Regions from separate parts of the Stenotrophomonas sp. C-A genome, predicted to be linked through region 2. Evidence: predicted binding sites of a transcription regulator. Region 2 holds the regulator's gene; each other region holds the start of a gene.

Region 1 (7,822 bases), 2.0 Mb from region 2:
TGCACCGATGGTGCTGATCGGCAATGGCACCGGCATCGCGGGCCTGCGCAGTCTGTTGCGCGAAGCCGCGCATGCAGGTGAGCACGGGCACTGGCTGCTGTTCGGCGAACGCCAGCGCGCGCATGACTTCCTGTTCGCCGATGAGATCGAAGCGTGGCAGGCCGATGGCCATCTCGCGCGGGTGGACCTGGCGTTCTCGCGCGATGGCGAAGGTGGTTACGTGCAGGATCACCTGCGTGCGGCGGCCGATGCCCTGCGCGACTGGATGCAGCGTGGTGCAGTCATCCACGTGTGCGGTTCGCTGCAGGGCATGGCCGAAGGCGTGGACCAGGTGCTGCGCGCTGCGCTGGGCGATGATGTTGTGGAAACGCTGCTGGAAACCGGGCGCTACCGTCGCGACGTGTATTGATTCCTGCCTCCGAACGCTGGCGTGAGCCGAGCATGGGCTCGGCTCTACAGTGTTCCTGCAGCTGATGTAGAGCCGAGCCTACGCTCGGCTGATTCCCCGCCAGCCGACAAGGAACCGCAGGCTAGGCCGCCGCAGCGCGCGCCTGTGGCATCGACTGCAGCCGGAACGCGCCAACGGCTTCCGCCAGCGCATGCACCTGCGCCTGCATCTGCGCCGTCGAGGCACCGGCCTCTTCCACCAGGCTGGCATTGCGCTGGGTACTGGCTTCCATCTGCACGATGGTCTGGTTCACCTGGGCGATGCCGGCATGCTGGTCCTGCGACGCGCTGCGGATACCGGCCAGCAGATCCGCCAGTTGCTGCACGCTGCCGACAATCTCGCCCATCGTGGTGCCGGCCTGTTCGGCCTGCTGGTTGCCCTGGCCCACACGCGCCACCGAATCCTCGATCAGACCCTTGATCTGCTTGGCCGCCTCCGCGCTGCGTTGTGCCAGCAGGCGCACTTCTGCGGCCACCACAGCGAAGCTGCGGCCCTGCTCGCCCGCGCGCGCGGCTTCCACCGCAGCATTCAGCGCGAGAATGTTGGTCTGGAAAGCGATGCCATCGATCAGCTGGGTGATGTCGCCGATCCGTCGCGAGGCCTCGCTGATGCCCTGCATGGTCGCGACCACCTGGCCAACGGCCTCGCCACCGCGCTGGGCCACTGCCGCCGCGCCCTTGACCAGCCCGTCGGCACGGCCCGCGGCATCGGCATTACGACCGACTGTGTGGGTCAGCTCGTGCATCGACGCTGCCGTCTCTTCCAGGTTGGCCGCCTGCTGTTCGGTACGCTGCGACAGGTCATGGTGACCGGCAACGATCTCGCCAACGCCGGCATCCAGGCTGGACGTGGCGTGCTGGATGCGGGTGACGATGCGGCCCAGTTGCGCGACGGTGGCGTTGGCATCGTCGCGCATGCGTGCGAACACGCCCTGCAGCTCACCTTCCATGCGCACGCTGAGGTCGCCGCGGGCCAGCGCGGCCAGAAGCGCCTGCAGATCGCCGAGGTTGGTCTCGAAGGTGGTCAACAGGCGATTGATGCTGGTCGACAACGTACGCACAAAGCCCTGCTTTCCCTCCAGCGCGATGCGCCCGTGCAGGTCGCCATGTGCGGCGGCGTCGACCAGTGCGGCCACTTCGGTTTCCAACAGGGTTTCCAGCGCACGGCTGCGCCACTCCACCGCCACACCAAGGAACTGACCTTCGTCGATGATGGCGTTGGCAATCAGCTGGTAGCGCACCCCTGCATGGCCGATCTCGCGCTCCTCGCGCTGGCGCACGCCGGCCAGGCTGGCCAGTGCCGGATGCAGGCGCACCGCATCGCTCGCCACCAGATCTTCAACCCGGAGGTCAAGCTGCTCCAGCAGCGCCGGATTGGCGTAGGCAACCTGCCCTTCCGCATCAATCACCATCAGGCCGGTCTGCGCGCTGTCCAAGGCCTGGCGCACGCGGGTATTGCCGCGCGCCACGGCACGCTCGGTCTCGATGCGCGCGCGCAGGCGCTGCTGCATGTCGACCAGGCGCTGGGCCAGCTGGCCGATCTCATCGTTGGCGTTGTAGACGCGCAGGGTGGTGTCGAGGCGGTCGTCAGCGATATCGCTGGCGAAACGCAGGGTGTCCTGGATCGGCTGGCGCACCGCACGCAGCACCAGCACCAGGCTGGTGATCAGCACGCCGGCCACCAGCAGCAGGGTCAGTGCGAACAGCACGCTCATCGTGCGCGCGCCGGCCTGCTGGCGCGCCTGCGCCTTGGCCAGCGCCGCCACCTGCGCCTGCTGGAAGGCGGCCAACGCCGGTGCGACGCCCGCGGCGGTATCCAGCAGCGACTGCGCCTCCACGTCCAGGCCGACGCGGGCGGCGGTGTAACCCAGCAGGGCGCCCTGATAGCCCTCCATCCCGCCGCGCAAGGCATCCTGCACATCGGTAGGCAGGCCGGCCAGCGCGAGATCGAACGGCAGCTTCTCCTCGCTGGCGCGGTCGGCGTGAGTGGAGTCACCGTCGAGCAGCAGCAGTGCCTCCTGCCTTCGCATCTTCTGCAGTGACAACGCCAGCGGCGGCCGCTGCAGCGCATCCACCTGTACCTGCAGGGTATCGGCGGCCTGCTGCAGCTGCGCGGCGAGGCCGGCATCACCACGACCCATCTCGTCGACACGTTCGAACAGGGCAGCCACACCCTGCGAGAACGCGTCGGCGGCTTCGGTCAGCGCCTGCAGGGCCTTGCGCCGGCCAGCATCCATCGGCGTCGCGCGCAGCGCCTGCAGATCGGCCTGCAATGCCTTCTGCGTGGCCAGCAGCTGCGCGCGGTCGGCATCATCGAAACTGCGTGCATACTGGGTCTGCAGGCGACGCGCTTCGGCCACCCGCGTAGACAGGCTGGCGGCCAGATCGCTGCCGCGCTGGTAGCTGGCCTGGCTGCGCGCAGCCAGTGCGTTGGCATGGCCGGTCCAGGCGTAGACAGCGGCGATCGCGACCAGGCCCAGGCCACAGACCCACAGGGTCGCCTTGAGCTTGTTGGCCACGCTGAGCCGATGCGGCTGCAGCCAGCGCAGCAGGCCGGGGGACGCCGAGTGCAACGCGGCAAGGCGCGTGCGCAGGGACCGGAGGTGGGGGACAACGGCCGACATGACAGACTCCAGGCGGAAAGACGCACCTGTATCGGCCTGATTCAGGGCAACTTTAGCGCCTTCTTCGTCCGGGTCCCCCCGTCGCGGGTGGACGCGGCCTTTGTACCGGGTGCAAGCGACGGGGGCATGACACGGGCGCCGCGCTTGACCTCAACCCCGGTTGGGGGAGCACAGTGGACGTTCCTCCCCGCCCGGTGCCTCCATGACGACGCTCGATGTCCCCCGCTACCTGCAACGCCTGCAGCTGGATGCGCCGCCACCGCGGACCCTGGCCGGCCTGACCCTGCTGCAGCAGCGCCACAACGCACTGCTGCCCTTCGAGACCCTCAGCTGCCTGCTGCGCGATGCGGTGCCGATCGACCTGGACAGCGTGCAACGCAAGCTGCTTGACGACCGCCGCGGTGGTTACTGCTTCGAACTCAATGGTGGCCTGCTGGCGCTGCTGCAGGCATTGGGCTTTGATGCGCAGCCGCTGAGTGCGCGCGTGCTGCTAGCAGCCCAGGACGGCGAGCTGACCGCGCGTACCCATCTGCTGCTGCGCGTGCATGTGGATGGGGACGACTGGCTGGTGGATGCCGGATTCGGCAGCCTGACCCCGACCGTACCGCTGCGCCTGCATGATCCGCAGCCGCAGGCCACGCCACATGAACGCTATCTGCTGCAACGCCTGCCCGACGAGGGTGATTTCGTGCTGTCGGCCGAGTCCAACGATGGCTGGCGGGCGATGTATCGGTTCGACCTGCAGGCGCCGGCACCGATCGACAACGTGGTGGGCAACTGGTACGTGTGCACCCATCCCGATTCCAGTTTTCCCGGACAGCTGCGTGCATCACTGACCGGACCGGACTGGCGCCGTACCATCGGCAGCGGCAACTACACCGAGTACCGCCCCGGGCAGGCGCCGGACAAGCGCCCGCTGCATGATGTGGGTGATGTGCGTGACGTGCTGCAGCAGCGCTTCGGCATGCAGCTGCCGGACGACCCGCGACTGGACCCGGCCATCAATGATTGGCTGCAGCGCTCGCGCGCCGCGCTCTTGTAGAGCCGAGCCCATGCTCGGCTGAGCTGGAGCGGCTGGGCCAACAGCAGCCGAGCATGGGCTCGGCTCTACAGAATCGCGCGCGCCTGCACCGCGATCCGGTTGCCTTCACTGTCGCGGATCTCGGCCACACGCCAGCCACCCGCATCAGCCGGGCCGAAGCGCAGCTCGGCCCCGGCCTGCAGCGCACGGTCGAGGCTCGCATCCAGGTCATCGACGCCGATGTAGATGCGCGCGCCCTGCTCGGAGGGCCGGTAGTCCGCGCCGTGCACCAGCGCAATGCTGGCACCGGCGGCGTCATCGGAGAACGGCAGGTAGGCCATCCGGCAGTCGTGCAGCACGATAGGTTCGTCCACCGCGACCTGCAGCCACCGCTGGTAGAACGTGATGGCCCGGTCCAGGTCACTGGCCGGGATTTCCACATGCAGGATCGGGTTCACTGGCACTCCTTGCTCGGTCCACTCAGATGATGCGCAGGGTAATCGCCTTCAGTACTGCACGGGTGCGATCGCGGGTGCCCAGCTTGTCGAGTATGGCCGACACGTAGTTCTTCACCGTGCCTTCGGCCAGGAACAGGCTGCGCGCGATCTCTTTGTTGCTGTATCCCCCGGCCAGCAGGCGCAGGATCGCCACTTCGCGTTCCCCGAAGGTATCGGTGGGCGGTGCTTCGTCGTGGAAGCGGTAACGGGCGCGCACCGGCTCGGTGCTGACCGGCAACAGCAGGGTTTCACCCGCGGCGACGCGCTCGATCGCTTCACGCAGGTCTGCGGGCACGGCGTCCTTGAGCAGGAAGCCTTGTGCGCCGGCCTCGCTGGCACGCAGCAGCAGATCACTTTCATCGAAGGTGGTCAGCAGCAGCCACGGCGTGGCATCGCCGCGCGCGCGCAGCTGGCGCAGTGCCTCGATGCCGTCCATCCCGGGCATGCGGATGTCACTGAGCACTACATCCACGCGCTGGGCGGCCAACGCGTCCAGCAGCGTCTGGCCCTCTTCGGCCTCCAGCACCACGTCTACCCCCAGGCCCTGCAGCAGCGCACGCAGACCCGCACGCACCAGCGCCTGGTCATCGGCCAGGGCAACGCGGATCGCGGCGCCACTCATGCCGGCAACCATGCGGTCAAGTGCATGCCGCCCTGCGCGGTTCGCGCCAGCTCCAAACGCCCCTGTACGGCCGCCAGGCGCTCGCGCATGCCGGCGATGCCATTGCCCTCGCGGATGCGTTCAGCGCGCTGGCCGTCATCGCGGATATCGATACGCAACTGGGAATCCTCTTCACTGATCGTCAGCCACACGGTGTCTGCATTGCCGTGGCGGGCGGCGTTGGTCAGGGCTTCCTGCACCAGCCGCAGCACGGTCTCGGCCATCAACGGGTCAGCCACGCGCACCCCGTCGCCGATCTGCAGCTGCAGCTTCGGTCGTGGGAAGGGTGCGGCCAGCGCATGCAGTGCGGTGGCCAGATCGAGGCCGCGATCATCGCGCATCGATTGCACCACCTGGCGGATGTCGGCCAGCAACTCGCCAGACAACCGTTCCGCCAGCACCAGTCCCTCGCGACCGGCCAGCGCAGGGTCAGCGGCCAGGGCGCGCAGGTTGAGCCGCATCGCGGTGAGCTTGTGCCCAGCCACATCGTGCAGCTCGCGCGCCAGGCGCAGGCGCTCGGCATCGCGTGCGCTGTCGGCCAGCAGCGCGCGGGTAGCCAGCAGGTCAGCGTTGACCCGGGCCAGGTCATCGCGGGCCAGCGCCGTGCTGCGGGCATAGTGGGCGGTCAGTGCGGCGAAGGCCTGGAAGCCGCCATAGAGCAGCACCACCAGCAGCGGCTGGCTGAAGCCGCTGTGGCGCAGCGCGGCATACACCGCCAGGTTGGCCAGCAGCGCAACGCCCAGCACGAAGCGCGGCGGCCAGTGCTCGGCCAGCTGTGCGACCAGCACCACCAGCAGCACCGGAGCAGTACCAGTACGCGGCTGCAGCGCAACCAGCGCAACCGCCAGCAGCGCCTGCAACACCGCAGCGACGGCGCGCACGCGGGATGGCATCGACGCCCAGCCGTGCACCACGAACAGCAACAGGAACACGGCAAGCAGCAGCAGGCTCAGCCCGGCACCGTTGCGCTGTACAGCGAACGACAGGCCCACCGCCAGCACGGTGACCAGGCCGGCAAGGCTGAGGGGACGCAACAGATGGCGGAACAGGCTGGGCATGGCCAGATGCTGACCGGCGCGCACGCCGGCGGCAATGGGTCCGCCGCAGAAAGTGACTTCTGGCACGTCGAATCGATGACCACTGGCCCTGAACCCCGTGCACCGCCCCACGCAGACTGGCGCCACATCGCCACACACACTTCCGGAGCCACTGCCATGATCCGCACCGCCCTGCTCAGCACCGCCCTGACTGCACTGGCCCTGGCCGCCAGTGCCCACGCCGCCGACCTGGCCGTGACCGTGCACGACGTCCGCGTGCAGACCGGCACCCTGCGCGTTGCGCTGGTCGACAGCGCTGCCGCCTGGGACGGCAAGGCCAAGCCCGTGCAGGCCCAGCAGGCGGCGCCCAGCGGCGACAGCGCCCACTTCACGTTCAAGCGTATACCGGCCGGCAACTACGCCGTGCTGCTCACCCACGACGAGAACGACAACGGCAAGCTCGACACCAACCTGGTCGGCATGCCGGTGGAAGGCTACGGCTTCAGCAACAACCCGCAGGTGATGCGCAAGCCGACCTTCGACGAGGCGCGCGTCGACGTGCCGGCCGCTGGCACCGCCATCGACATCACCCTGCGCTGATTCCGCATCCAGACCCGAGGCCACCATGGACCGTCGCCGCTTCCTTCGTACCCTGCTCAGCAGCAGTGCCTGCCTGGCCCTGGGCGCCACTGCGCTGCGCAGCGCTCCCGCCTTCGCCGGCGACCCGGCGCGGTTCGCGCAGGGCATGCAGGAACACCCATGGCTGCTCGGCTGGCGCAGCGTCGGCAGCGAAAGCCTCGGCCCGGCCACCGTGCAGCTGCACGGAAAGCTGCCGTCAGGCCTGGCCGGTACGCTGTACCGCAATGGCCCGGCGTGGACCGAGCGCGATGGCTTCCGCTACGACCACTGGTTCGACGGCGACGGCATGGTGCATGGCTGGCGCTTCAATGGTGATGGCAGCCTGACCCATCACGGGCGCATGGTCGCCACGCCGAAATTCACCCGTGAACAGAAGGCCGGCCGCTTCCAGTATCCGGCTGCCGGCACCAGCGTTCCCGGTGCGCTGGCGGTACGCAACAACGATGATGCCAACGTGGCCAACACCTCGGTGACGTTGATCAATGGCCGCCTGTTCGCGCTGTGCGAATCCGGTTCTGCGTTCGAAGTGGACCCCGATTCGCTGCAGACACTTGGTCCTGTCACCTGGCGTCCGGACCTCGCCGCACTACCATTCTCGGCGCACCCGCTGACCGACCGCGACGGCAGCCTCTGGAACTTCGGCTCGATCAGCCTGATGGGGGGCCATGGCCTGCTGGTCTGGCACATCGGTGCGGACGGCCAGCTGCGCAGCGCCAATGTGATCGAAACACCCGAGCATGGCTACCTGCATGCCTTCGCAATGACCGACCAGCACCTGGTGTTCGTGATGATGCCGTTCGATTTCACCGGCGCAGGTGGCAGCTTCTTCGAGCGCATGCAGTTCGCACCGCAGCGTCCTGTGCGTATCGCGGTGGTCGCCAAGGATGCACCGGACA
Region 2 (7,822 bases):
GGGTGTCGATCGGAATGGCGTCTTCCCACACGCGGGTGCCGTGACGATCCTGCATCGTGCGCAGCGACTCGTTGCCGGCGCGGGTGCGGCGGTCGAACAGGGTGGGCAGGATCGAGATCGGCAGCGGGCGACGGCGCGAGCGCTCGACCATCTCGCCGGTGCGGACCATCCCATCCAGGCCATGCAGAGCCAGCGGCTCGGCCTGGGTGGGAATGATCAGGCGGTCGGCCGCGGCCAGTGCGTTGATCATCAACAGGCCGAGGGTGGGTGCGCAGTCCAGCAGGATGTAGTCGTGCTGTCCCTGATGGCGGCCAAGCGCGTTCTGCAGGGCCAGGCCGAGGCCGGGCTGGTTGGCGCTGCGGCGTTCCAATGTGGCCAGCGCGGATTGTGCACAGACATAGTCCAGACCGTGGATGCTGCTGGCATGGCACAGGCTGGAAAGATCGGCCGGCGGGGCGCCGAACAGTTCCAGCACGCCGGCCGGCGGCGGATCCACCGGCACGCCGAAGGCGCGGCTGAGCGAGGCATGCGGATCGAGATCGATCAGCAGCACGCGATGGCCAAGCGCGGCCAGGCCGCGGCCGAGGGCGAGGGTGGTGGTGGTCTTGCCGACTCCGCCCTTCTGGTTGGCGACTGCCCAGATGCGCATCGGTTTACTCCTTCATTGCCGGGGGAACGGCGGCGCCGACGCGGCTGCCAGCCGGCACCGGCGGCAACTTCACCGGTGCGATGGGGGAGGTGGGGGCGGTAGCCGGAGTTGCCGCGGCTTGCTCGGTGTCGGTGCTTTGGGTGGCGCCGGTGGCTGCGTTCAGGCGCTGGCCGAGCGGGTCCACCGAATGCGAGGTGTCGGCCAGGATGATGACCATCACCCGACGGTTGCGGTTGCGGCCCTGCGCGCTGTCGTTCTCTTCGCGCGGGCGGAACTGGCCGTAGCCGACCATCGCCAGCCGCGACGGTTGCACGCCCTGGTCGGCGAACAGGTGCACCACGCTGGCCGCGCGGCCGGCCGACAGTTCCCAGTTTGAAGGGAAGGTGGCGGTAGCAATCGGTACATTGTCGGTGTGCCCTTCCACGCGCACGCTGTTGGGCACGTCACGCAGCACCTCGGCCAGGCTGGCCAGGGTCTGCCGTGCATGCACGTCCAGCGCGGCCGAGCCGGTGGGGAACAGGATGTCGCTGTTGATCTCGACTTCGATCCACAGCTCGGTGCGGCGCACGCTGATCATGCCGCGGTCGATCAACGGCGCCAGTGCAGCGGTAAGGCGGTCGGCGATGCTGTTGAGCTGGCGCTCGGCCCGCGCGATCTGCTCCTGGTTGTGCACCGACACCGGCATGCGCATCTGCGAGGCCATCGATGGCAGCAGGGTCGGGTCGTGCGAGGGCGCAGGCGCCGAGGGCCCGATCTTGGTGCCGGACTTGATCACCGAGGGGCTGTCCCAGCCGCCACCCTGCACCTGCTTGTTACCCACCTGCACCGGATTGATGGTGCGCGGTGCGCCACCGAAGGCATCGGTCAGCGCGTCGGCCATGATCCGATACTTGCCCTCGTTGACCGAGGAAATCGCATACATGACCACGAAGAAGGCCAGCAGCAGCGTCATCAGGTCGGCATAGGGGATCGCCCATGCTTCATGGTTGGCGTGCTCTTCGTGGTGCTTGCGGCGGGCCATGTCAGTGCAGGAAGCCGGAAAGGTTGGTTTCGATGTTGCGCGGGTTCTCGCCCTGGGCGATCGAGATCAGGCCTTCGATGACCATTTCGCGGTCGCGGGTGTTGTGCGAGATCACACTCTTGAGCTTGGCGGCCACCGGCAGGAACAGCAGGTTGGCCGAGGCGATGCCGTAGATGGTGGCGGTGAACGCTGCGGCGATGCCGTGGCCGAGCTTGCTCGGGTCGGCCAGGTTCTTCATCACCGCGATCAGGCCGAGCACGGCGCCGATGATGCCGAGGGTCGGTGCGTAGATGCCCATCGCTTCAAAGACCTTGGCGCCGGCCTGGTCCTGATGCTCCTGGCTGCCCAGTTCGATTTCCAGCATGTGCCGCATCGATTCGGGTTCAACGCCATCGACCAGCAGCTGCAGGCCCTTGCGCAGGAACGGGTCCTGCTGCGCTTCCACCTGCGACTCCAGGCCCAGCAGGCCCTGGCGGCGGGCGATGTTGCTCCACTCGACGATCTGCTGGATCAGTTGGCGGCGATCACTGTGCGGCGGGCGCACGACCCAGCGCACGATCTTGAACGCATGCTTGAACACCGCCGGCGAGGTATGCAGCAGGATCGCGGCGACGGTGCCGACGATGACGATCACGAACGCCGCAGGCGACCACAACGACGCCAGGCCGGCGCCCTTGAGGATGCTGCCACCGACCAGCGAGGCCAGGGCGAGAAAGAGTCCAATGAGGCTGAGTCTATCCATGGTTCCGGTATCGGCGTGTATGAATGGGACTTGAGACACCGGTAGATCGCGTACAGACGGTAGTCACAGTTTTCGGGTCGCCGGGCGACGCCCGGCGGGGGTCATCGCAGTCCGTCCACGTCCAGGATCAGGGCCATGCGACCATCGCCGATCAAGGTTGCACCTGCATAACCACGCAGGCCGCGCAGGGCTTTCGGCAGCGGCTTGATGACCACTTCCTCGCGCCCGCGCACCTGGTCCACGACCAGCCCGAAGCGCGCTTCGCCGGCCTGCAGCACCACGATGGTCAGCAGGGGCGAGGCGGCCGGCGTCACATCCAGCCACTGGCGCAGATCGACCAGCGGCAGGGTGTGCGAGCGGCGGTCGAGCACGGCACGGCCATCGAACCAGCCCAGCGACGTGCGCGGTGCGTGCAGCACTTCCATCACGCGCGCCAGCGGCAGCGCGTAGACGTCCTCGCCGGCCTGCACCAGCAGGGTTGGCAGGATCGCCAGGGTCAGCGGCACGCGGATCAGGAAGCGGCTGCCACGGCCCAGCTCCGACTGGATCTGGATCTGGCCGCTCAGTTCGCGGATGCGTGACTGCACCACGTCCATGCCGACGCCGCGGCCGGAGATGTCAGTGACCTGCTGCTTGGTCGAGAAACCGGGCAGGAACACCAGGTGCAGGCATTCCTCGCTGCTCAGGCGCGCAGCCGCTTCCGGGTCGATCAGGCCCTTCTCGCGTGCCTTGGCACGCAGCTTTTCGGGGTCGATGCCGGCGCCATCGTCCTGCACCTCGATGCTGACGTAGTCACCTTCCTGCTGCGCCGAAAGCCGCACGTGGCCCATCCGCGGCTTGCCCTGCGCCTCGCGCAGGTCGGGCATTTCCACGCCATGGTCGATGGCGTTGCGGACCAGGTGCACCAGCGGGTCGGCCAGCGCTTCGACCAGGTTGCGGTCGAGCTCGGTCTCGGCGCCGATCAGTTCCAGGTCCACTTCCTTCTTCAGCGAGCGGGCGACGTCGCGGGCCACCTTGGGGAAGCGGGAGAAGACCTTGCCCACCGGCTGCATGCGGGTACGCATCACCGCCGACTGCAGGCGGGCCGTGGCGATGTCCAGTGTGGACACGGCGCGGTCCAACTCTTCATCGCGCAGGCGTGCACGCAGGGTCTTGAGCCGATTGCGTGACAGCACCAGTTCGCCGATCAGGTTGACGATCGCGTCCAGGCGCTTGGTGTCCACGCGTACGGTGTGTTCGGCCTCGGCCAACGGCTTGGCGGCCGGCTTTGCCACCGGTGCCGGTGCGGCGACCGGGCGCGGGGCTGCAACCGGCGCCGGTGCCACGGCGGCAACAGGCTTGGTGCCCGGTGCGGCGCCACCGTGCAGCTCGTCGAGCAGGGCTTCGAACTCGTCTTCGCTGATCAGTCCGTCGTCGGCTTTCTTCGCTGGTGCGACCGCGGTCGGCGCGTTGCCACCATGCAGCTGGTCGAGCAGGGCCTCGAATTCGTCGTCGGTGATCAGGTCGCTGCCACCCGCGGCGGGTGCTGCTGCGGCGGCGGGTGCCGCCACGGCACCGCCGTGCACGTCGAACTGGGCGATCAGGTCCGGCGGCGCATAGCCCGGCTCGGTGCCGGAGGAAACTGCATCCAGCATCGACTGCAGGTAGTCCAGCGATTGCTGGGCCGCGTCGAAGTGATGGGCCTGCAGCACCGCCTGGCCGGCACGCGCGGCGCCCAGCGCTTCTTCAGCGGCATGGCACAGCTCCACCATGGCGGTGACGCCGAGGAAGCCGGCGCCGCCCTTGAGCGTGTGATAGCCGCGGAACACCGCGTTGAGCTGATCGCTGTCCTGCGGTGCCTGCTCCAGCGACACCAGCTGTTCGCCGAGGCGATCCAGGATTTCCTGTGCCTCGATGATGAAATCGGCAGTGATGTCGTCGGATACCGCGCTCATGCTTACAGCCCCAGATCCGACAACAGGTCGTCGGCGTCGTTCTGCGAGACCGCGTGGCGGTCCAGTCCCTTCAGTGCCGGCCCGGCCAGTTCCGGGTCGGTGCGATGCTGTTCCGGCGGCAGGCCGAGCGCGCCGAAGCCTTCGTGCACGCGGCGGACGATGCCGACCACGCGACGGATGATCTGCCCGGTCAGGTCCTGGTAGCTCTGGGTCAGGGCGATCTCGGTCAGGTTGTGGCGGATGCGCTCGAGCTGCGCGTCCTGGCCCGGCTGCAGGCCTTCGGCGCGCAGCTGTTCGGTCAGGTTGCGGCATTCCTCGGCCAGGTCCAGGGTGCGGTGTGTGGCCTGTTCGGTCATCGCCACCACGTGGTCCAGGCGCGCGCAGGCATCGTCCAGCTCGCCGGCTTCGCTCGGCACGGTCGGCAGTTCACCCAGCGCCTGTCCCAGCTCGCGGGCCAGCCGCGAAAGACCGCTCATCATCGGCTGCGTGCGCAGCGCGACCAGTCCGTCGATGCGTTGCCGCCAGGCGGCTTCGTCACCGGACTCCAGCGCGTCCAAGGCCTCCTGCAGGCGCAGGGCGAGGGCGTTCTTGTCGACCGTGGTATCCATCAGGCGCTGGCCGCCAGGCGTTCGAAGATCTTGCCCAGCTTCTCTTCCAGCGTCTGCGCGGTGAACGGCTTGATGATGTAGCCGTTCACGCCGCTCTGGGCGGCTTCGATGATCTGCTCGCGCTTGGCTTCGGCGGTGACCATCAGCACCGGCAGCGTCTTCAGCTTGGCGTCGGCGCGGATCGCCTTCAGCAGCTCGATGCCGGTCATCACCGGCATGTTCCAGTCGGTCACCACGAAATCGAACGGCTGGCTCTGCAGCAGCGACAGCGCGGCATGCCCGTCCTCGGCTTCGGCGGTATTGGTGAAGCCCAGATCGCCCAGCAGGTTCTTGACGATTCGACGCATGGTCGAGAAGTCGTCGACGATCAGGATGCGCATGTTCTTGTTCAAAGCAGAATTCCTTTGTTGTTCATTCCGGACGGCCGGGGGCAGCCGCCTCGGGGATGTTCATTCTTCGAGGCCGGCGTCGGCGGCCTCGAACAGCTTCAGCCGGCCACGCAGGCGCAGTACCGCCTGGCCGTGGATCTGGCAGACCCGCGACTCGCTCACACCGAGCACCGCGCCGATCTCCTTCAGGTTCAGTTCCTGCTCGTAGTACAGCGAGAGCACCAGCTGTTCGCGCTCGGGCAGGTGGCCGATGGCCTTGCCCAGCTCGCGGCCGAACTCGCCGCGCTCCAGCACCTGCTGCGGGGTTGGGCCGCCCTGGGCCACGGTGTCCAGCTCGCCCTGGTCCTCGATGCGCGATTCAAGGCTCAGTACCTGGCCACGGGCAGCGTCTTCCATCAGCCGCAGGTACTCGGGCAATGGCATCTCCATCGCGGCGGCCACTTCGGTGGCGCTGGCGGCACGGCCACTGCTCTGTTCCAGGCGGCGGATGGTGGCGGCGGCATCACGTGCACGGCGGTGCACCGAGCGCGGCACCCAGTCGCCACGGCGGATCTCATCGATCATCGAACCGCGGATGCGGATCGAGGCGTAGGTCTCGAACGAAGCACCCTGGTCGGCGTCATAGCTGCGCGAGGCTTCGATCAGCCCCATCATGCCGGCCTGGATCAGGTCGTCGACCTCGACGCTCGCCGGCAGGCGTGCGGCCAGGTGGTGGGCGATGCGCCGCACGAGGTCCGAATGCTGGGCGATGACCTCGTTGGCCGCCGTGCGCTGGACTTCCCGGTACTGGGCTGCGCCTTTCATGCGGCCACCCCGCGCTGCTTGAGGATACGCTCGAGGAAGAACTCGACGCCGCCACGCGGTTCGGTCGGCGCCTGCCAGCGTGCGGTGCGGCGGGCAATCTCGGTGATCGCCAGCGCGGCCGGGCTGGACGGGTAGGCCTTCACCACCGGCTGCTGGCGCTGCACCGACAGACGCAGCCAGTCATCCTGCGGCACGCAGCCCAGGTAGTTCAGCGAGACATCGGCAAGGAACTTCTCGCACACGCGGGTCAGCTTCTCGTACAGCACGCGGCCTTCGTTGGGGTCGCGCACCATGTTGGCAACCACCTGGATGCGGTCCACGCCGCGTTCGCGCGACAGCACCTTGATCAGCGCATAGGCGTCGGTGATCGAGGCCGGCTCGTCACAGACCACCACCACGGTGTCCTGCGCGGCCTGGCAGAAGGTCAGCACGCCATCGGTGATGCCGGCGGCGGTGTCGACCACCATGATGTCCAGTTCGCGTTCCAGCTCGGAGAATACGTTGACCAGGCCGACGTGCTCGGCCGGGGCCAGTTCGGCCATGTGGCGGCGGCCAGATGCGGCCGGGACCACCAGCACGCCGTTCGGGCCTTCGACGATGACGTCATCCAGCGTGCAGCGGCCGGCGACCAGGTCTGCCAGGGTAAAGGTGGGGTTCAGGCCCAGGATCACGTCGATGTTGGCCAGGCCGAGGTCGGCGTCCAGCAGCAGCGTGCGCTTGCCCATGCCAGCCAGCGCCACGGCCAGGTTGGCCGAAACGTTGGTCTTGCCCACGCCGCCCTTGCCGCCAGTGACGGCAATGGTGCGCACAGGGCCGAGCGGCTCGCTGCGGGTGGCCGACAGCGGGAAGGTCTTGGTCAGCTTGGCGTACTCACGCGACGGCATGGTTCAACTCCGGGTTGCAGGGCATATCGGCCGCGCGGCGCAAATCTTCAAGGCGAAGTACGAGATTGGCTGCACTGGCCCGGTGCAGGTCCTCCGGAACGTCCTGGCCATCGGTCACCCAGGTGATCGGCAGGGCGTGGTCCACGGCCACCGACAGGGCATTGCCGAAGCGGCCGGTCTCGTCCAGCTTGCTCAGTACCAGGCCCTGCAGGTTGGCAGCGCCGAAGCGGCGGACCACCTCGTCCATGTCGCCGAAGCTGGTATTGGCCGGCAGCACCAGCAGCGTGCGGACCTGGCGGGCGGCGCGCAGCCACTGCAGCTGGGCGGCCAGTGCGCGGTCGCGCGGGCCCAGGCCGGCGGTGTCGATCAGTACCAGCTTGTAGTCCTTCAGGCGTTCCAGCAGCTGGTCCAGGTCGGTGCCGCTGTTGGCCTCGTGCACCGCGATGCCGAGCTGGCGGCCGTAGCCGTACAGCTGCTCGCGGGCACCGATGCGGGTGGTGTCGGTGGTGACCAGGGCCACATCACGCGGCGCGTGCTTCTCGGCGAAGCGCGAGGCCAGCTTGGCGATGGTGGTGGTCTTGCCGGCGCCGGTCGGGCCAACCAGGGCGATCACGCCACCTTCCTCCAGCGGGTCGACCGGGGCGATCGGCAGCTTGCGCGAGATCAGCCCCAGCATCAGGCCGCGGCCGCGGTGAGCCTCGGTCTCCAGCGGGATCTGCATGGCCACGTCGCGGGCCAGGCCGGCGTCGAAGCCGTACTCGTCCATCAGGTCCAGCGCAGTAGCGCGCACC
Region 3 (7,822 bases), 820 kb from region 2:
TTGCGTGGACGCCAGGGCACGGTGTTCGCCTATTACAACGCGACCTACATGACCACTGGCCAATCTGCGGCGCGCGATATCGGCGACGCGGTCTCGGCCTGGAACGCGCGCCTGCTGCGCGAGCGCATCGGCCTGCAGGTTGGCCCGGGCAAGCTGCGCGCGGCGCCGATCGCGGTGCAGTCGGACATCCTGTACAACCCGGCGCGCAGCTACGAATTGTTCCTGCTGCCGCTGATCTTCCCGGCGGTGTTGTCGCTGGTGCTGGCGCTTGCCGTAGCTGGCAGCCTCGGCCGCGAGATCCGCGACGGTACCCTGGCCGCCTGGCTGGGCCGCACGCCGTGGGCTGCGATTGCCGGCAAGGTCGCGCCGTACATCCTGCTGTTCTCGCTGTATGGCGCGCTCGGCATCGGTTACCTGGCCTGGCTGCGCGGCGACGGCGTGGCCGGCAGCGTGCTCCTGCTGCTGCTCGCACAGCCCCTGTTCTACCTGGCCACGGCCGCCTACGCGTTGTTCTTCGTCGGCGTCACCCGCGACATGGGCACCGCGCTGTCTGCGGTCGGCCTCAGCATCGGCACCGCACTGGCGTTCTCCAGCGCCACCTTCCCGGTGCTGGACGGCCCGTTGTTCACCCGTGTCTGGCACCAGCTGCTGCCACTCAGCGCCTACATCAAGCTGCAGACCCAGCAGCAGTTCATCGGTTCGCCGCTGTCGGTTTCGGTGTGGCCGTTGGCCACATTGCTGCTGATGGCGGTGGTGGCGGGAGGCATTGGCGGCCTGCGCCTGATCGCCTTCGCGCGTACGCCTGAAGCCGCGCAGCCTGCGGGAGCCGACGCATGAGCGCACTCTGGCGCAGCCTGCGGCAGACCCTGATGGCGGTGCTGTGCGACCGCTATGCGATCGTGGTGATGGTCGGTGCGGTGATCCTGTACTCGTTCTTCTACCCGGCCGCGTACCGCCACCAGGTGGCCGGCAACCTGCCGGTGCTGGTGGTGGACGAAGACCACAGCGCCACCAGCCGCGAACTGCTGCGCAAGCTCGATGCACTGCGAGTCGCACGCGTGGTCGGGCAACCGGCGGACATCGACAGCGCGCGCCAGCAGCTGGAAGCCGGCCATGCCGAGGGCATCGTGCTGATTCCGGCCAACCTGGAGCGTGACATCCTGCGTGGGCACCCGGCCAAGCTGGTGCTGCTCGGCAACGGCGCCTACCTGGGCCGCGCCAGCTGGGTGCTGGGCAGCGTGGCCGATGCGCTGGGCGCGTTCGGGCGTGACGCGGTGGTCGGCCAGGCCGCTTTCATGGGCGCGCCGCAGGCACCACCTGTCACCCTGGTGCAGCGCCCGCTGTACAACACCCAGGAAGGCTATGGCAGCGCCATCGTGCCCGGCGTGGCCGAGCTGATCGTGCACCAGACCCTGTTGATGGGCATCGGCGTGCTGCTCGGTGGCCGCCGACTCGCGCTGGGCCGGCGCCTGCGCTTCGACCTGCCAACGCTGGCGGGCATGGCATTGGGCTTCGGGCTGATCGGCCTGTTCGGGCTGTTCTACTACGCCGGTTTCACCGCCTGGGTGCAGGACTATCCGCGTGGCGGCAATCCGCTGGGCCAGCTGCTGGGCGGCACCCTGTTCATCGCCGCCACAGTGGTGTTTGGACTGTTCGTGGGCAGCTTCTTCCGCACCCGCGAACGCGCGTTCCAGTACATCATTGCCACCTCGATCCCGCTGTTCTTCCTGGCCAACCTGTCGTGGCCGGCGGTGATGACACCGCAACCGCTGGTCTGGCTGGCGCAACTGCTGCCCACCACTTCGGGCATCAACCTGATGGTGCGCCTGAACCAGATGGACGCCAGCCTGGCAGAAGTCGGCCACGAACTGATCACCCTCACCGTCCTGCTGCTGCTTTACGGCAGCCTCGCCACCTGGCGCCTCCTCGCAAAAAAGGGGACGGAGGGGATTAAGTCGTAAACGGCAAGACTGGGGAATTGCGACTTAATCCCCTCCGTCCCCTTTTTCCCCTAACGACGAACGCCGGCGCGGGGCCGGCGTTCGAGTACTGCGGTGTGGAAGGGGAAACGGGGTCCGGCTGCGACCGATCAGCGGTAGACGCGCTCGCAGCGGCGTTCAACCACGCGGTCGCCGTTCTTCTGCTGGCTGTTGCCCTGAATCTGGCGGCCGGCCGCACCACCGGCCACGGCGCCGGCCACGGTTGCAAGCTTCTTGCCGTTACCGCCGCCGACCTGGTTGCCGAGCAGGCCACCGATCACTGCGCCGGTAGCGGTACCCGTGATGCGGTTGGGATCGCGCGAGTTGCGCTGCACTTCCACGTTCTTGCAGACCACGCGGCTGCCGTCGTTGAACTTGCGTCCCTCATCGCGCGGCCCATAGGTCTGCGCGCCGGCCACCGACGAAGCCGCCAGCAGGGTGCCCAGCACAAGCAATCGGGTCGAGGTCTTCATGGCCATCTCCTGAGTTCCGGTATGGCACCAGTGTCCTCCCGCGGTTGGCAACCGGAAGTGAAATGCGCGTGTCCGCCACTTCATCGGCCATCGCACGTTCAGGAAGAAAATCCGCGCCCATCGCGACCAGCCGTCGCGATGGGCGCCGTCTCCCTGCCGGCATTGCCCTCTGCTAGAACTCTTCCCAACCACCCGCATTTGCGGCCAGCGTCGGCTCAAGCCGCGGCGACAGCACCGCAGGCCGGCGTACCGGCGCAACCGATGCCGCCACGGCTGCCAGCGCCGGGCGTACTGCGGCGGCGGCGGTCACCGCCCCCGTGCGGAACACCGACACGGCTTCGGCCAGCAGGTTCGCCTGCTCCTCCATCGAGCGCGCTGCGGCACTGGCTTCTTCGACCAGCGCGGCATTCTGCTGGGTGGTCTCATCCATCTGCACCACCGCCTGGTTGACCTGTTCGATGCCCGAGCTCTGCTCCTGGGAGGCAGCAGAGATATCGGCCATGATGTCGGTCACGCGCTGCACCGAAGCCACGATCTCGCCCATCGTGGTGCCGGCCTGGCGGACCAGCGCCGAGCCGTCGGCGACCTTGCCGACCGAATCCTCGATCAGGCCCTTGATCTCCTTGGCCGCGCCCGCCGAGCGCTGCGCCAGCGTACGCACTTCGCTGGCCACCACTGCAAAGCCTCTGCCCTGCTCACCAGCACGCGCAGCTTCGACCGCCGCGTTCAACGCGAGGATATTAGTCTGGAAGGCGATGCCATCGATGACCGAGATGATCTCGGCGATCTTCTTCGACGCGGCTTCGATGGCCGACATCGTGGTGACCACCTGGCCGACAACCTCGCCGCCCTGCGAGGCAACACCATGCGCGCCGATGGCCAGCTGGTTGGCCTGGCGTGCGTGCTCGGCGTTCTGCTTCACGGTAGAGGTCAGTTCCTCCATCGACGCTGCCGTTTCTTCCAGGTTCGCCGCCTGCTGTTCGGTACGCCGCGACAGGTCGGTGTTGCCCGAGGCGATCTCGCCCGCTGCCAGGTTGATGCTGGAAGCACTGGCCTGGATACGGCCCACGATCTGCTTGAGCTGATCGACGGTGGCATTGCAGTCATCACGCATGCGCGCGAACACGCCGTGGAAATCCCCCTGCATGCGCACGGTCAGGTCGCCGCGCGAGACGGCCTGCAGCAGGGTCGAGACCTGCACCAGGTTCTCGTCGGTGGTCTGCATCAGGCGATTGAGCCCTGCCACCATGTCGCGGAAATCGTAGGCGAAGCGATCTTCATCACCGCGCAGGCTGAAGTCGCCTGCCGCGGCCGCCGTCGCCAGCCGGCGGATCTCGCTGTTGATCGCCGACAGGCTGGACTTGGTTTCATCCATCGCCTGGGTGATCGCCGCCTTCTCGCCGGGCAGCGGGTCCATGTCCACCGACAGATCGCCGCGTGCGTAGTGCTTCATCACCTCGATCAGCCGGTTCTGTACCTGCACGTGCGATCCAACCAGCGCATTGGTCTCATGCACCATGCGCCCGTAGTCGCCGGGGAATGCGCTCTCGTCCATGCGGTAGCTGAGGCTGCCGGCATCGTGCTGGCGTGCCAGCTCGCCCTGCGCCGCCATCACCGACTGCAGCTGTGCCTGCATGCGCTGCATCGACTTCAGCAGCTGGGTCACCTCGTCGTTGCCGGTGGCGTCGATGCTGCTGTCCAGGCGGCCACTGGCAATGCCGTCGGCCAGCTTCACCGCGCCTTCCAGCGGACGGGTCAGGCTGCGGGTGATCGCCCAGGCCGCCAACGTGCCCAGCAGCAGGCTCAGTGCCCCGAACGCGATCGACAGCGTGCCGGTCCACGATTCGGTTGCGCGGTACTCTTCGCGGCTGCGTTCGGTCAGTGTTTCCTGGTGGCGCAGCAGGGCCGAGATGGATTCATTCCAGGCCGTAGCCAGACCGTGCTCGGCCAGCAGCTCCTTCGCTGCACCATCAAAATCCCCCGCCTTCATGCGCTCATGCAGTTGCTGGGTTGATGCATCGGTAGCCTTGCGGGCCGCCTCGATGCGCGCGACCAGGGTATCGCCGGTAGCGTCACGCGGAATCTTGATGTACCTGGCCCAGATACCGTCATAGGTCCGCGACAACTCCTGGGCACGCTGGTAATCCTTGTCGAACTCATCCCCCCGCTTGATCACCATCAGGCGGCGATGCATCAGCACCGCGTTGTTGGTATCAAGCATGTCATTCAACAAACGCATCTTCACCATGTTGACGTCCACCACTTTCTCGAACTGAGCGGATTTCAGCTGATTTCCATACAACACCAGGCCAACGATGGCCATGATGAACAGCAGCAGCAGACCGAAGCCGGCGCCAAGCCGGGATCCCACACGGAGATTACGTAAGGCAAGCATCTCAATTCCCTTGATCGTGGCCGTACGTTCGATGGCGGCGCAGCGAAGGGAAACTTTACGGGACTTTATATATGGACCGATCCAAATATATGGAACTGTGCAGGCAGTCAGAAAACAAGGCGGCAGATAATGGCGCTATATCATTATCGAATACCGCTGACACGCCAGCGCCCGATGAAAATCACGCAGATTTAACACCATAATCACGCCAGCCCCATCCAAAGCGGTCCTGGATTATCTGCACCGGACACAACTGCCGCCCGGGAGGGCTACAGTCTGCAGATGACACGGATCCTGCACATCGAAGGCACGTCCATCAACGACATCGCCAGCCTCTACGTGGAAATCAATCGTGTGTTCATGGCCGACGAAGACTGGCAGCTGGGCGCAAGCCTGGACGCGCTTGATGACCTGCTTCACGGCGGCTACGGCGCTCTCGCAGGCCATGCCACCGCCACGGTGGTGTGGCGTGACATCGCCCACAGCCGCGATGCACTGGGCCGCGAGGCCACGCGCACCTGGCTGCAGTCGAAACTCGCTCAGGGCGGCAGGTTCAACGGTCCGGCCATCCACGCTCAGTTGACGGCACTGGCGCTTGGCCAGGGACAGACCTACTTCGAGATCGTCATGGAGATCTTCGGCAGCCATCCGCAGATCACCCTGGTGCCTGGCTGAGCGGGCTGCAGCGACCAGCCCCACATCCGCTCAGAGCTTGGCCAGGGCCTCGCCCAGACGGCGCGGGAACGCCACCTCGCTGGCCAGGTGCCATGCGCGTGCATTGGCGCCCAGCCGGGTCCACTCGGACTCATCCATCGCCAGCGCGCGCTCGACGGCCTGTTCCAGCGCCTTCTCATCCACATGCCAGGTCCTGGACAGATGGCAGGGCTCGCCCTCGTGCGCGGCAACCAGGATGCCTCGGCTGTCGTCGATCATCTGATTCATCGGCGCGCCGTCGCAGGTGATCACCACCGCCCCGCAGCTCATCGCTTCCACCAGGTAATGGCCCCAGCCTTCGGTCTGCGACAGGCACAGGTGGAACGCATGTTCGTTCTGCAGGCGCTGCACCTCCTGGTCGAGCAGCCGCTCGCGGACGATCCTCAGGTTCGCGGCACCGCCCTCATCTTCGTCCGAAGGGCCGCCGCGCAGGATGGTCAGCAAAGGCCATTCGGGGTGCCGTTTCCAGACATTGACGAGTGCAGCCGTCCCCTTCATGCGGCTGGTACCGGCCGCATGCAGGAAGCTGCGCGGCCTGCGCGGCACCGCCGGGTCGTAGCGGTCACGGCTGCAGAAACCGACCTCCAGTGCGCGCATGCCCAGCGCGTTGAAGATGCGCGTGGCTTCTTCGGTCTTGGTCAGCAACGCATCGAACCGCGGCAGGATCCGCAGGCTGCGTGCGGACACCCATTCCGGATTCGGGATCAACAGATTGACGTTGGCCAGTCCGAAGCTCGCCGGCCGGACATGTTCCAGCGAGATGTTGATGTCGAACCGGGCCGGCGTGCGCCCCAGGCTCAGCCACGAGGCCAGCAGCCTGCGCAGGCGCATGCCGCGGAGTTTCCAGGCACCACCATTGCGCACCGCGTCCAGGCGGCTGACCGTCACCGTGTGCCCGAGCTGCTGCAACGAGCGCTCGATCACCTGGATGTCATGGGACAGGCCACGCTGGTTGTCGGCAGCCAGCAGATGGATATGCGCCATCAGGAGGGACTCCCTTGCCGGCGCAGGTCACGCGCCGGCAAGGCGGTCGCCAGCATGAAACCCAGCACCAGGTAGAAATAGAACGAATGCGGCATCGCCCGGTAGAACACGTTGTCCGTGAACGCCGAAAGCGCATAGACGATGACCACGGCAAGTCCGGCGGTGGCGATCATCGCGGTGATGTCGTCGGCGTGGCCGAGACGTCGCACGAAATGGATGCCGGGCAGGATGAAGACCAGCAGCATGATCAGCAGCAACGGCACGCCACCGGTCACCGCCGCTTCCAGGTACTCGTTGTGCGGGTGGTTGTAGCGGAAGATCGACTCGGACACCTCGCCGCGGGCGATGCCCTCACGTGCATAGGTACCGAACTGGTTCAGGCCCACCCCCGCCACGGGATGCTCGGCGAAGGCGTCGACCGCCACGCCCCACATGGCGATGCGCTCGCGGACCGAGCCGACCTCGTTTTCCTGGTTGAAACCGGAGATCTCGCCACTGACTTCACCGAAGCGCTGGATCACCTCATGGTTCAGCACCGAGGTGGCGCCGACCACGCCAATGACCAGGGCACCGACAAAGGCCAGTGCCCCCCGCCAGCGCCGGGTGCGCCGGACGTGCACCGCAATCACCATCAGCATGGCGGGAATGAACGCCAGGATCGGCCCGCGGCTCTGCGCCAGGATCGAACCATAGACGCCGACGGCGATGGCCACGCCGTGCAGCCAGCGTTCGGCCGGATGGACATTGGGCTGGATCAACCGGATGACCGAGAACAGCGCCATGCACAGCGTCACCATGGTGAACTCGATGGCCGTCCATTCGCCGCCACTGAAACCATGCGCGCGTTCAAGGCCCATCACGTGGTGCTGCACGATGCACGACCCGCCGAAGACCAGGGTGGACAGGGCGAAGATCTTCCAGATCAGGCGCCAGTCCAGCGCAGTGGCGAACACGGCAGCGGTGCCCAGATAGAGCAGTGTCTGTGCCGGCAGGTCCAGTTCGTTCCAGCGCAGCCCGTGCCAGAGGATGCTGTAGAAGGCATAGGCCAGGCGCAGGAAGCAGACGATCACGATGAACCGGGCGATGCGGTAGCGCAGGCGGACATCGGGCTGGCGGCGGATCAGAACCACGCCGGTGACCAGCAGGGCCAGCAGCAGCACCGCCTTCAGCAAGGTGTAGGGTGCGGAGCCGGCAAGCGGAACGATGGCGACCAGGATGCTCAGCAGGACGGTACGCCAGGTGTAACGAGGTTCGGCGGCCATGCAGGCTGCAGTCAT

Evidence for each region. Region 2 encodes FliA, which starts transcription of late flagellar genes. Its sites were predicted from a motif close to TAAAGTTTNNCNNNCNNNGGCCGATAA; they were not measured.
Region 1: a site for FliA is predicted at 3,100-3,126, ahead of ACW5IY_RS19645 (methyl-accepting chemotaxis protein). Genes of this name have one in related genera too.
Region 3: a site for FliA is predicted at 4,879-4,905, ahead of ACW5IY_RS06690 (methyl-accepting chemotaxis protein). Genes of this name have one in related genera too.

What each region holds. Positions count from the first base shown of each region.
Region 1 covers NZ_CM132916.1:4,228,606-4,236,427, forward strand. Annotated here, with positions in the region: gene ACW5IY_RS19640 (PepSY domain-containing protein) at 1-409, shown strand, start outside; gene ACW5IY_RS19645 (methyl-accepting chemotaxis protein) at 531-3,071, opposite strand; gene ACW5IY_RS19650 (arylamine N-acetyltransferase family protein) at 3,274-4,113, shown strand; gene ACW5IY_RS19655 (VOC family protein) at 4,179-4,550, opposite strand; gene ACW5IY_RS19660 (response regulator transcription factor) at 4,573-5,211, opposite strand; gene ACW5IY_RS19665 (sensor histidine kinase) at 5,208-6,308, opposite strand; gene ACW5IY_RS19670 (DUF2141 domain-containing protein) at 6,465-6,887, shown strand; gene ACW5IY_RS19675 (carotenoid oxygenase family protein) at 6,913-7,822, shown strand, end outside.
Region 2 covers NZ_CM132916.1:2,222,095-2,229,916, forward strand. Annotated here, with positions in the region: gene ACW5IY_RS10500 (ParA family protein) at 1-649, opposite strand, end outside; gene motD (flagellar motor protein MotD) at 654-1,670, opposite strand; gene ACW5IY_RS10510 (flagellar motor protein) at 1,672-2,412, opposite strand; gene ACW5IY_RS10515 (chemotaxis protein CheA) at 2,514-4,346, opposite strand; gene ACW5IY_RS10520 (protein phosphatase CheZ) at 4,349-4,954, opposite strand; gene cheY (chemotaxis response regulator CheY) at 4,954-5,346, opposite strand; gene ACW5IY_RS10530 (RNA polymerase sigma factor FliA) at 5,404-6,147, opposite strand; gene ACW5IY_RS10535 (MinD/ParA family ATP-binding protein) at 6,144-7,031, opposite strand; gene flhF (flagellar biosynthesis protein FlhF) at 7,018-7,822, opposite strand, start outside.
Region 3 covers NZ_CM132916.1:1,403,151-1,410,972, reverse strand. Annotated here, with positions in the region: gene ACW5IY_RS06705 (ABC transporter permease) at 1-837, shown strand, start outside; gene ACW5IY_RS06700 (ABC transporter permease) at 834-1,961, shown strand; gene ACW5IY_RS06695 (glycine zipper 2TM domain-containing protein) at 2,090-2,458, opposite strand; gene ACW5IY_RS06690 (methyl-accepting chemotaxis protein) at 2,625-4,847, opposite strand; gene ACW5IY_RS06685 (barstar family protein) at 5,130-5,522, shown strand; gene ACW5IY_RS06680 (glycosyltransferase) at 5,553-6,545, opposite strand; gene ACW5IY_RS06675 (O-antigen ligase family protein) at 6,545-7,822, opposite strand.